Regions from separate parts of the Streptomyces sp. NBC_01244 genome, predicted to be linked through region 3. Evidence: riboswitches for the same ligand, from Rfam matches in the RefSeq annotation. Region 3 holds a riboswitch; each other region holds the start of a gene.
What was found. Region 3 has a riboswitch for cyclic di-AMP ahead of OG247_RS31245 (M23 family metallopeptidase). Riboswitches for the same ligand answer to the same signal wherever they lie in the genome.
Positions count from the first base shown of each region.

Region 1: it holds a riboswitch for cyclic di-AMP, as region 3 does, so the genes downstream of both, OG247_RS17225 (transglycosylase family protein) here and OG247_RS31245 (M23 family metallopeptidase) in region 3, are expected to answer to the same signal.
Region 2: it holds a riboswitch for cyclic di-AMP, as region 3 does, so the genes downstream of both, OG247_RS36105 (M23 family metallopeptidase) here and OG247_RS31245 (M23 family metallopeptidase) in region 3, are expected to answer to the same signal.

Region 1 covers NZ_CP108488.1:3,885,415-3,889,305, forward strand. The annotation lists gene eno (phosphopyruvate hydratase) at 1-1,140, opposite strand, end outside; gene OG247_RS17225 (transglycosylase family protein) at 1,502-2,197, opposite strand; cyclic di-AMP (ydaO/yuaA leader) riboswitch at 2,200-2,371, opposite strand; gene OG247_RS17230 (transglycosylase family protein) at 2,648-3,805, opposite strand.
Region 2 covers NZ_CP108488.1:8,116,295-8,120,185, forward strand. The annotation lists gene OG247_RS36095 (aspartate aminotransferase family protein) at 1-194, shown strand, start outside; gene OG247_RS36100 (tyrosine-protein phosphatase) at 214-1,035, opposite strand; cyclic di-AMP (ydaO/yuaA leader) riboswitch at 1,381-1,577, shown strand; gene OG247_RS36105 (M23 family metallopeptidase) at 1,580-2,563, shown strand; gene OG247_RS36110 (winged helix DNA-binding domain-containing protein) at 2,631-3,785, shown strand.
Region 3 covers NZ_CP108488.1:6,955,794-6,959,684, forward strand. The annotation lists gene OG247_RS31235 (M16 family metallopeptidase) at 1-305, shown strand, start outside; gene OG247_RS31240 (M16 family metallopeptidase) at 326-1,693, shown strand; cyclic di-AMP (ydaO/yuaA leader) riboswitch at 1,933-2,092, shown strand; gene OG247_RS31245 (M23 family metallopeptidase) at 2,105-2,899, shown strand; gene OG247_RS31250 (GntR family transcriptional regulator) at 3,114-3,779, shown strand.

The DNA of each region.
Region 1 (3,891 bases), 3.1 Mb from region 3:
GACCGCGAGGTCGGCGATGGTGACGTCCTCGGTCTCACCGGAGCGGTGCGACATCATGCACTTGAAACCGTTGCGCTGGGCCATCTCGACGGCGTCCAGGGTCTCGGTCAGCGAACCGATCTGGTTCACCTTGACGAGCAGGGCGTTCGCCGAGCCCTCTTCGATGCCGCGGGCGAGACGCTCGGGGTTGGTGACGAAGAGGTCGTCGCCGACGATCTGGACCTTGGAGCCCAGGCGGTCGGTGAGGGTCTTCCAGCCCGCCCAGTCGTCCTCGAACAGCGGGTCCTCGATGGAGACGAGCGGGTACGCCTCGACGAGCTCGGCGTAGTAGTCGGTCATCTCGGCGGCCGAGCGGGACTTGCCCTCGAACTCGTAGTTGCCGTCCTTGTAGAACTCGGACGCGGCGACGTCGAGCGCGAGCGCGATCTGGGTGCCCGGGACGTAGCCGGCCTGCTTGATGGCCTCGACGATGAGGTCGAGCGCGGCGCGGTTCGACTCCAGGTTCGGCGCGAAGCCGCCCTCGTCGCCCAGACCGGTGGAGAGGCCCTTGGTGTGCAGGACCTTCTTGAGGGTGTGGTAGACCTCGGCACCCCAGCGAAGGGCCTCGGAGAAGGACTCCGCGCCGATCGGGGCGATCATGAACTCCTGGATGTCGACGTTGGAGTCGGCGTGCGACCCACCGTTCAGGATGTTCATCATCGGAACGGGCAGCAGGTGCGCGTTCGGACCGCCCAGGTAGCGGAAGAGCGGCAGGTCCGAGGCCTCGGACGCGGCGTGCGCGACGGCGAGGGAGACGCCGAGGATGGCGTTGGCGCCGAGGGAGCCCTTGTTCTCGGTGGCGTCCAGGTCGATCATCGCCTGGTCGATCAGGCGCTGCTCGGTGGCGTCGTAGCCGACGAGCTCCGGGCCGAGCTGCTCGATGACGGCGAGGACGGCCTTCTCTACGCCCTTGCCCATGTAGCGGTTGGGGTCACCGTCACGGAGCTCTACGGCTTCGAACGCTCCGGTGGAGGCGCCGGACGGGACTGCAGCACGGCCGGTGCTGCCATCGTCGAGGCCCACCTCGACCTCGACCGTGGGATTGCCTCGGGAGTCCAGGATTTCCCGGGCTACGACGACGTCGATGGACGGCACGAGCATCTCCTTCTGGGATGTGACGCTGGGTGTGCGGTGGCATGTCAGGCCGTGGGATGGCCTTGCCGCTTAGAGCCTAACCGCCTCTGGGCACTCGGCCAGCCGACCGCCCGGGGGCTGGGACGAAAAAGGGCCTGAATGCCCCTCTTACAGGACATAGGACCCTTGATCATCGCCCTTCCGGAGGCCCCGTCAGGCCGGGGACATCCGCACACAGCACCGCCCGGCGCGAAGGGGGTTGCGCGCCGGGCGGTGGAATTACGCGGTGGAACTACTGCGTGTCGCGAAAGCGGACACGACCGTTCTCACAGGTTTCAGCCGAGGTTCAGGTTCAGCTTCGGCTTCAGCTCCTGCTTCAGCTCCTGCTTCAGCTGAGCTTGAGCTTCTGACCCGGGAAGATCAGGTCGGCGTCCGTGACGATGTCCTTGTTGAGCTCGAAGAGCTTCTCCCAGCCACCGGACACGTTGTTCGCGTCGGCGATCGCACCCAGCGTGTCGCCGGACTTGACCGCGTAGGAGCCGTTGCCCGTCTTGGGGGCCTCGGTCTTCGCGGCCGGACGCTCGGAGCGGGTGGTCGGAGCCTCGACGCGCTTGGTCTCCTGCTTCGGCGCGGCCTTCTGCTCCTGCTTCGGCGCGGGCTTCGGCTGCGTCTTCGGCTTGGCGGGGGTCTTGGCCGAGCCACCGGTGTAGGAGGAGTTCGACAGGCCCACGCCACAGGACGGCCAGGCGCCCTTGCCCTGGCCCTTGAGGACCTTCTCGGCGATGGCTATCTGCTGCGACTTGGAGGCCTGGTTGGCCTGCGCGGCGTACGCCTTGCCGCCGTACGCGGCCCACGTGGAGGACGAGAACTGCAGGCCGCCGTAGTAGCCGTTGCCCGTGTTGATGGACCAGTTGCCGCCGGACTCGCACGAGGCGACGCGGTCCCACTCGGAAGCGGTCGCGGCCGAGGCGGTGCCCGCGGCCATCAGCGGCGCGGCCACGGCGACACCGGCGACGCCGGCGAGCGTGACGATGCGGACGGCCTTGGAACCGCGACGGTGCTTGCCCTTGCCCGAAAGCAGCATGGAGTTCTCCTCACCGACGCCTACGAGGTGAGCTGTCGGGTTCGGGCGAGTGAGTGCCCGGCCGAGCGACCTAGCGCTTGGCTTAACCCCTAGCCGGCGATGTGACCGTCTCTCAACGGCCGCTACCGGCGCCTACCTTGGTTCCCCCGCTCCTGCCTTCGGCGCTTTACGCGACGAGTGTTCCCTCCGTCCGCCGGCAGGATTCGGCGATGCGGTCGAAGGAGCCCGCGGTGGCGAGCGATTCAGAAGGTAGACAGGTCTCCCCCCGATGTTCAACGAGCGACATCGGGGGGAAACGGTGCCTACTTGCGCTCCCCGGAAGGGTGTTTGCGCAGGTGAGGGCGGGGTTTGCGGAACCCTCCGGGCCGGACACGCCAGTTGACCTGAAGAGACACATGTCTCACTTACAGAAAACGGACAATCAGCTGGTTCCGGGCGCTTCAAGTGTCCTTATTGATGCGTTAGATCCAGGTTCTGACCGGGCTTGATCAGGTCCGCATCGCCGCCGATGACCTGCTCGTTGGCCTCATAGAGACCCTTCCAGCCGCCCTTCACCCCGTTGGCGTCCGCGATCTCGATCAGGCTGTCGCCTTCCTTGACCGTGTACGTGGGGTCCGACGCGGCGTCAGGCGCCGCGGGCGTCTCGACGGCGGCCGGGCCGCGGTGCTTGCCGCCGCCCTCGCTCGCACCGGAGGCCGCCGGAGCGGTCGGGGAGGCGGACTCACCGGGTGCGGCCGGAGTCGTCGGGGCCGTGGGATCAACCGGGTTGGCCGGAAGGGTCGGGTTCGCCGGATTTCCCGGGTTCGCCGGGTTCGCCGGGTTCGCCGGGTCGGACGGAGTCACCGGAGCCGTCGGGTCGACCGGCAGCGTCGGGCCCACCGGCAGCGTCGGATCCACGGACGGCGGTGCGGGAGTGGTGGGGTCCACCGGAGTAGTGGGGTCCACCGGAGTGGTGGGGCTCACCGGAGTGGTGGGGCCCACGGGGGCGGTCGGGTCCGCGGGGCTCGTCGGAGCCGTCGGGGCGCCCGGGAGGCCGGGAGGCGGCGTCTCCGGCTCCGGCAGCGGCATGACGGGCAGTTCGCCCGGCACACCGATCGGATAGTCGGGCAGCACCGAGGCCGACGGGGTCGGGCCCTTCTGCGTCGGGGCCCCGAAGTCCGTGGACTGCCCGCCCGAGCCGGTGTGGGGCACGGAGGCGTCCGGGCGGGACGGAGCCGGGGCGACGGATCCGGAACCGCCGGGCAGGCCCGGGTCCACCTCGGCGGCGGGCGCGTCCTGCGTCAGACCGGCCTGCACCCCGCACAGCGGCCACGCCTGGGGGCCCTGGGAAGCCAGGACCCGTTCGGCCACGGCGATCTGCTGGGAGCGGCTGGCGAGGTCGGCGCGCTCGGCGAAGTCCAGTCCGCCGGCGCTCTTCCACTGCTCCTGGCTGAACTGCAGCCCGCCGTACGCGCCACCGCCGAAGTTGGCGCTCCATGTACCGCCGCTCTCGCACTCGGCGACCTTGTCCCATGTGGAGGTCTCCGCGGCGCTCGCGCCGGTGGCGGCGAGCAGGGGCAGGGCGAGTGCGGTGCCGGTGACTCCGGCGGTGACGACAAGTGCGGGCACTTGTCGGGGGCGTCTGTGGCGGCCGTTCCCGGAACGCATGAGGCTGCACCTTTCGCATAACGGCGGGGTAACGGCAGAACCTAGCG
Region 2 (3,891 bases), 1.2 Mb from region 3:
ACCGGATCCTCACGCAGGTCTCCGGCGACCACCTGGAGGTGATCAAGCTGATCCCGCCGCTGATCGTGAACGAGGCGGACGTCGACCGGTTCGTCGGCGCCTTCCGCGCGGTCATGGACGAGGCCCACGGCGGCGGCGCGCTGATGTGGGACTTCGGCCGGACCCTGGTGAGGCAGGCCGTCGCGAACCGCTGACGGCCCACCTCGTCGGACGTCAGTCCAGCAGCCGGTCGCGGAGCCGGCCGAGGGTCTCGGGCGTGAGCCCGAGGCCCTCGGCGAGGTAGCGCTCCACCCCGCCCCACTCCTCGTCGATGGTGTCGAAGGCCGTGGTCAGATACGGGGCGCGGGCGTCGAAGAGCGGGGCGAGCAGCTCCATCACCTCGGGGGCGCGGGCCTCGGGGGAGTCGCTGCCCCGGCGGACCCGGTATCGGTTGTGCGGGGCGTTCGACTCCAGGTAGTCCGCGAGGATCGCCTCCCGCTCGACGCCCAGCGCGAGCAGGGTGACGGCGATCGACAGACCGGCCCGGTCCTTCCCGGCGGCGCAGTGCATGAGCGCCGGGACGCTGTCCTCGGCGAGCGCGTGCACGACCCGGCTGTGCTCGGCGGTACGGGTCCGGATCATCGTCCGGTACGAACGGGACATCCGCGCGGCGGCCTTGCCCTCGCCCAGGATCTCGCGGAGCTGCGCCAGGTCCCCGTCGCGGACCATCTTCCAGAACTCGCTGCCGTCGGCCGGATCCGACAGCGGAATGTTGACTTTGAGCACCCCGGGCAGCTCCACGTCCGCACCCTCCAGCGCGTGGTCGGCGCCGTTGCGGAAGTCGAAGACGGTGTGCAGTCCGAGCGACCCCAGGAATTCCGCGTCGCTTTCGGTGGCATGCGCCAGATGTCCGCTTCGGAAGAGTCGTCCCGACTTGACCCTTCGGCCCTCCGTGGTCGGCAAGCCGCCCACGTCGCGGAAGTTGCGCACTCCGGTCAGTGCCGCTTCCGGCGCGGCCGGATCGGTGTGGGGGCTCTGGGGTATCTGCTGGGTCACAGGGGCTCCTCCGTGTTTTCCGTGCGGTCGTCGTCGCTCTTCGTCGCTCACCGTCGCTCGTGTCCGAATTACGCCACTTGTGGCCAACTTGCCATAGCGAGAGGCGAGATCGGACACGTCCCCGTGAGCCAGATCATACGGTGACCGTGAGTGCCTGATCGCGAATGGCGAATTCCCCTGTCCGGACGGCTGTTGGGGGAGGGGAATGGACGCAGGGTGACCGTAATTCCGTCGGTCCATCATCACTGGGAATCCGTCGGGGAATTCGGGACTTGTTCCGTGCGGCCGGGCTCGATTACCTTCGCGATCGATCCGGATGGACCGCCTAATCCTGCCGCCGTCCGGAAACCGCACCCGACTATTCACGCGCGCGGCAGGAGCGGGGGAACCAGGTAAGCCGCTGTTCCGGAGCTCCTTCGGGATCTTTACAACGGGACAGCTCGGGGTGAAGCCGTGCATGTGCTGTTCACCGGCACATACACCGCCGGACATCTCCAGTCCGAACCCGACAGCTCACCTCGCAGGCGTCGGAGAGGAATTCGCCATGTCCGGAACGGGTAAGCACCGCCGTCCCAAGTCCCGCTCGATATCCCGTGGGTTCGCCGTCGCGGGCACCGGTGGCGCGGCCCTCGCGCTTCCGCTGCTCGGCGCCACCGGCGCCCAGGCCGCGGGTGTCCCGGCCGCGGCGCCCGCCGCCGCTCCGGTCCAGGCTCCGCAGACCGTGGCCTTCCGGGCCGCGGCCGCGCCCGCCGCCGTGCAGGCCGCCCCCACCGTCTACACCGTGGTGCCGGGCGACCACCTCTCCAAGATCGCCGAGCGTCAGCACCTCGCCGGTGGCTGGGAGCAGCTCTACGCGGACAACCTCGAGGCCGTCGGCACCGACCCGTCGCTGATCCACCCGGGCCTCGAGCTCACGCTCGGCGCGAAGGGCTCGGCTCCGGCCGCGGCGGCCGAGTCCGCGCCGGCCGAAGCGCCGAAGCCGGCCAAGAAGTCCGCTTACTCCGGTTCTTCCAGTTCCCCCGATTCCTCTGATTCCTCCGCTTCTGTCGATTCGTCGGATTCCTCCGACGAGGCCGTGCCCGCCGCCAAGGCGCCCGCCAAGCAGCAGGGCGGCTCCGCGTCGACCGGCTTCGTCGCCCCGGTCAGCGGCGGCCCGTCCACCGCCTACAAGACCGCCGGCTCCATGTGGTCCAGCGGCTACCACACCGGTGTCGACTTCACCGCGAGCACCGGCACCACCGTCAAGGCGGTCGGCGCCGGCACCGTGGTCTCCGCCGGCTGGGGCGGCTCGTACGGCAACGAGGTCGTCATCCGGCACGACGACGGCAATTACAGCCAGTACGCGCACCTCTCCCAGCTCTCCGTCTCCACCGGTCAGAGCGTCACCGCCGGGCAGACCCTCGGCCTCTCCGGTGCCACGGGCAACGTGACCGGCCCGCACCTGCACTTCGAGATCCGCACCGGTCCCTCGTACGGCTCGGACATCGACCCGCTGGCCTACCTGCGGTCGAAGGGCGTCAGCATCTGAAATCCGAGGCGCTGTCGGAGGTGCCGGTTAGGCTGCCCGTTCGGACAGGGGACGGGACGGTCATGGCATGAAGGTCAGCGCGGGGGAGCTCAACCGCTCCACGCTCGCACGGCAGTTGCTGCTGGGGCGCGAGGCGATGGACGTGGGTGACGCGGTGCGCCGGGTGGTCGCCCTGCAGGCGCAGCACGCCGCCTCGCCGTACCTCGCGCTGTGGAACCGGCTCGCCGGCTTCGACCCGGCAGACCTCGACGCCGCCTTCACGGGGCGCGCGGTCGTCAAGTCGACGTTGATGCGGCTGACCCTGCACGCCGTGCACGCGGAGGACTACCCGGCCTTCCGGGAGGCCGTGCAGCCCTCCGTACGGGCCGCCCGGCTCGGGACCCGTTTCACGGACTCCGGGCTGACGGCCGCGGACGCCGACGTCCTCGTGCCGCAGCTGCTGGACTTCGCCGACCGGCCCCGTACGACGGCGGAGTGCGAGGACTGGCTCGGTCACCGGCTGGGAGCGGCGCCGCGGCCCGGAGCGTGGTGGGGGCTGCGGCAGTACGCACCGCTCCTGCACGCGCCCACCGCCGCGCCGTGGTCGTTCGGGGAGCGGCCGTCCTACGTCGCGCCCCCGCGCCGGCCGCGCACGGTACCGGCGGACCCGGAGGCGTCGGAGGAATCCCTGCGGACGCTGGTCCTGCGCTACCTGGAGGGGTTCGGGCCGGCGTCGGCGGCGGACGTGGCGCAGTTCTCCCTGGTCCAGCGGGCCAGGGTCCGCCAGGCGCTGCAGGTGCTGGAGCTCTCCGGGAGGCTCGACCGGCTGGAGGGGCCGGACGGCGAGGAGCTGTTCGACGTCCAGGGCGCACCGCGCCCGGCGCAGGACACGCCGGCGCCGCCCCGGCTGATGGCCATGTGGGACAGCGTGCTGCTCGCGTACTTCGACCGGAGCCGCATCGTCCCGCCGCAGTACCGCAAGCTCGTCGCGCGGATGAACGGCGACACCCTGGCGACCCTGCTGGTCGACGGGCACGTCGCCGGGGTGTGGCGCCCGGCCGGGCCCGGCGGCGGGATCGAGGCGACCGCCTTCCACCCCCTGCCGGAGGAGGTCTGGGAGGCGCTCGCGGGCGAGGCCCGCGCGCTGACGGCCCTCCTGGCCGACCGCGAACCGGAGGTCTACCGGCGGTACGGCCACTGGTGGAGCAAACTACCGAGCGCCGAAACCCGGTTGCTCGTCTGAGCCGTGGGGCCGGGACCGGAGGGGGGTCCCGGTCCCACCTTTCTTATTCCCCGCCCGGGGGGTGGTGAAGATCACGGTCCGTAAGGCCCTGGCTACGGTCGCGTAG
Region 3 (3,891 bases):
CGGCCGAGGAGATGGAGCGCGCGCAGGCCCAGCTGGAGCGCGAGTGGCTGGACCGGCTGAGCACGGTGGCGGGCCGCGCCGACGAACTGTGCCGCTTCGCGGTGCTGTTCGGCGACCCACAGCTCGCCCTGACCGCCGTCCAGCGCGTCCTCGACATCACCGCCGAGGAGGTGCAGGCCGTGGCCGCGGCCCGACTGCGCCCCGACAACCGCGCGGTGCTCGTCTACGAGCCGATCGCGGCGGAAGACACCGACGAGACCGAAGAGACCGACGCGAGCGACGAGAACGAGGGGGCGGAGCAGTGAGCGACACCGCAGCCGTCACGATGACCTTCCACCCGCGCCCCGAGGCCGGCGAGCCGCAGCCGTGGGCCTTCCCGGCCCCCGAGCGCGGGGTACTGGCCAACGGCCTGACCCTGCTGCGCTGCCACCGCCCGGGCCAGCAGGTGGTCGCGGTCGAGATCAACCTCGCCGCCCCGCTCGACGCGGAGCCCGAGGGCCTCGACGGCGTGGCCACGATCATGGTCCGTGCCCTGTCCGAGGGCACCGACAAGCGCTCCGCCGAGGAGTTCGCCGCCGAGCTGGAGCGCTGCGGCGCCACCCTCGACGCGCACGCCGACCACCCCGGCCTGCGGGTCTCCCTGGAGGTCCCGGCCTCCCGCCTGCACAAGGCGCTGGGCCTGGTCGCCGAGGCGCTGCGCGCACCGGCCTTCGCCGACGCCGAGGTCGACCGGCTGGTGCGCAACCGGCTCGACGAGATCCCGCACGAGAGCGCCAACCCGCAGCGCCGCGCCGCCAAGCAGCTCTCGAAGGAGCTCTTCCCGGCCTCCCTGCGGATGTCCCGCCCGCGCCAGGGCACCGAGGAGACGGTCGCCCGCATCGACTCCGCGGCCGTACGCGCCTTCTACGAGGCCCACGTGCGCCCCGCGACCGCCACCGCGGTGGTCGTCGGCGATCTGACCGGAATCGACCTGGACGCCGTCCTGGCCGACACCCTGGGCGCGTGGACCGGTGACACCACCGCCCCGCGCCCGGTCCCGCCGATCACCGCCGACGACACGGGCCGCGTGGTCATCGTGGACCGGCCCGGCGCGGTCCAGACGCAGTTGCTGATCGGCCGCATCGGCGCCGACCGGCACGACCGGGTCTGGGCGCCCCAGGTGCTCGGCACGTACTGCCTGGGCGGCACCCTCACCTCCCGGCTGGACAAGGTGCTGCGCGAGGAGAAGGGGTACACGTACGGCGTGCGCGCCTTCGGCCAGGTGCTGCGCTCCACCGCCGACGGCAAGGGCGCCTCGATGCTGGCCATCAGCGGCTCGGTGGACACCCCGAACACCGGCCCGGCCCTGGACGACCTCTGGACGGTGCTGCGCACCCTCGCGGCGGGCGGCCTGACCGACGCCGAACGGGACGTGGCCGTGCAGAACTTGGTGGGCGTGGCCCCGCTGAAGTTCGAGACGGCGGCCTCCGTCGCGGGCACGCTCGCCGACCAGGTCGAGCAGGAGCTGCCGGACGACTACCAGGCGCAGTTGTACGCGCGGCTCGCCGAAACCGGGACCGTGGAGGCCACTTCGGCGGTCGTCAGCGCCTTCCCGGTGGACCGGCTGGTCACCGTGCTGGTCGGTGACGCCTCGCAGATCGCGGAGCCGGTGCGGGCCCTGGGGATCGGCGAAGTGACCGTGGTCACCAACTGACCGTCCGTTGACTGCCGGCGGGGCGCCAACTGACCGGCCGTACAAGGGTTTCGGGCAAGGGGCCCTGGTGGATTGCCCACCAGGGCCCCTTTCGTCTGCATTGTCCCTTTAGTGGTGTGGTTGCTTGTATGTGGTGTGGCGTACGCAACAAAAGGGCGTGTCTGTTTGGTGATTGGCTGATGATCCGCCTAGCGTCGGCCGTGCTGTTCGTCAGTTGTAACCGCCGCGTCCGCGGCACCGGACAGCGATCGCCGAGTCCCCGTCAGGCGCGAGCCTGGGGAGCCGGGGACCCACTTGTGTCCCTGGGGTGAATCGGACCGCCTCGCAAGAGGGGGCCCGTAGGAGACCTTCCTGCTCCGAACCCGTCAGCTAACCCGGTAGGCGAGAGGGAAGGAAAGGATCAGCCCCTTCATGGCGTTTGGCAGTAGTGCCGCCGGCAAGCACCGTGGTCCGAGCCGTATGAGCCGCAGGACCGCCGGCTACGCCGGCATAGCCGCCCTCGCCGCCACTGGCGTCGTCGGCTCCCTGGCCGGTCCCGCGTTCGCCGCGGACCAGTCCCCCTCCGTCGAGGACACCGGCGCCCTCAACACCATCGTGGTGGCCGACGAGCTCGCCGGTGACGTCGAGGCCCAGGCCCAGTCCCAGCAGCGCGCGGCCGATGCCGCCGCCGCCAAGGCGCAGGCGGAGGCCGACGCCCGGCAGCGGGCCGCCGAGGCCAAGGCGAAGGCCGAAGCGCAGGCCAAGGCCGAGCGCGAGGCCGCCGAGCGCGCCGCCCGCGAAGAGGAGCGCAAGCGCCTCAACACCTTCGTGTCGCCGCTCGACAACACCTACGTCAGCACCCAGTACCACGCGGGTGGCGGCATGTGGTCCTCCGGCAGCCACACCGGCATCGACTTCCGCGCCGCCTCCGGCACCGAGGTGCACGCCGTGGGCCTCGGCACCGTGGTCGAGGCGGGCTACGGCGGCGCGTACGGCAACAACGTCGTCATCAAGCACGCCGACGGCACGTACACCCAGTACGGCCACATGTCCTCGCTGAGCGTCTCCGTCGGCCAGCAGGTCACCCCGGGCCAGAAGATCGGCCTGTCGGGCTCCACCGGCAACTCCAGCGGCCCGCACCTGCACTTCGAGGCCCGCACCGGCGCCGACTACGGTTCGGACATCAACCCGGTCACGTACCTGCGCTCGCACGGCGTCACCGTCTGACCCGCTCGCCCCACCGCACGTCTTCCGCGAAGGCCCCGGCTCTCTTCGAGCCGGGGCCTTCGCGCATCTCGCCGTGGCCTTCTCGTCGTGGGCTTCGCGCTCCGCGTTCCGCGTTCTGTGAATGTTTCGTATTTCCGGCCGCCCTCGGAAATTATCGTGTGTTGCAATAGAGTCGCAACGCGCACAGTCATACGAAAAAGGCGGAGGTCCGGTCTTGCGTATTCCCGCGCACACGGTATGCACAGCGATCCGCGACGACATCGTCTCCGGGGTGTTCGGGCCCGGCGGCCGGCTGACCGAGGAGGTGCTGGCCCGCCGGTACGGAGTCTCGCGCGTTCCGGTGCGCGAGGCGCTGCGCACGCTGGAGTCCGAGGGGTTCGTGACCACCAGGCGGCACGCGGGCGCCTGCGTGGCCGAGCCGACCGAACAGGAGGCGGCCGACCTCCTGGAGCTGCGGATGCTCCTGGAGCCCCTCGCGGCCGCCCGGGCGGCCAGGCGGCGCAGCGAGGCCCACCTCAAGGTGCTGCGCGGCCTGGTCAGGCTGGGCCAGGAGCGGGCCAGGAGGGGGCAGGGGGAGGATCTGCGCTCCCTGGGCGGCTGGTTCCACGAGACGCTCTCCCAGGCCTCGGGCAGCCCCGGGCTGATCGCGCTGCTCACCCAGATGCGCCACAAGGTGGCGTGGATGTACGTGGTGGAGGCCCCGGTGCGGCCCGTGGAGTCCTGGGCGGAGCACGGCGCGATCGTGGACGCGGTGGCCCGGGGTGACGCCGAGCGGGCCCGGGCGCTGACCGCGGTGCACGTGGACCGGGCGGCGGGGGCGCACCGGCTGCGCGTGAGGACTTTGCAACCTGCCGTAAACACGGCAAGCGTTCCGCATTAACAAAGCCCGTATACAAAGGTGGGATATCCGGGCGGGTAATTGATGCCCGGTGCCTCGCGCTTTGTTCCGCCGCCGGAACCGGTGTGCCGAAATAGCGGTCTGACGGAATAGC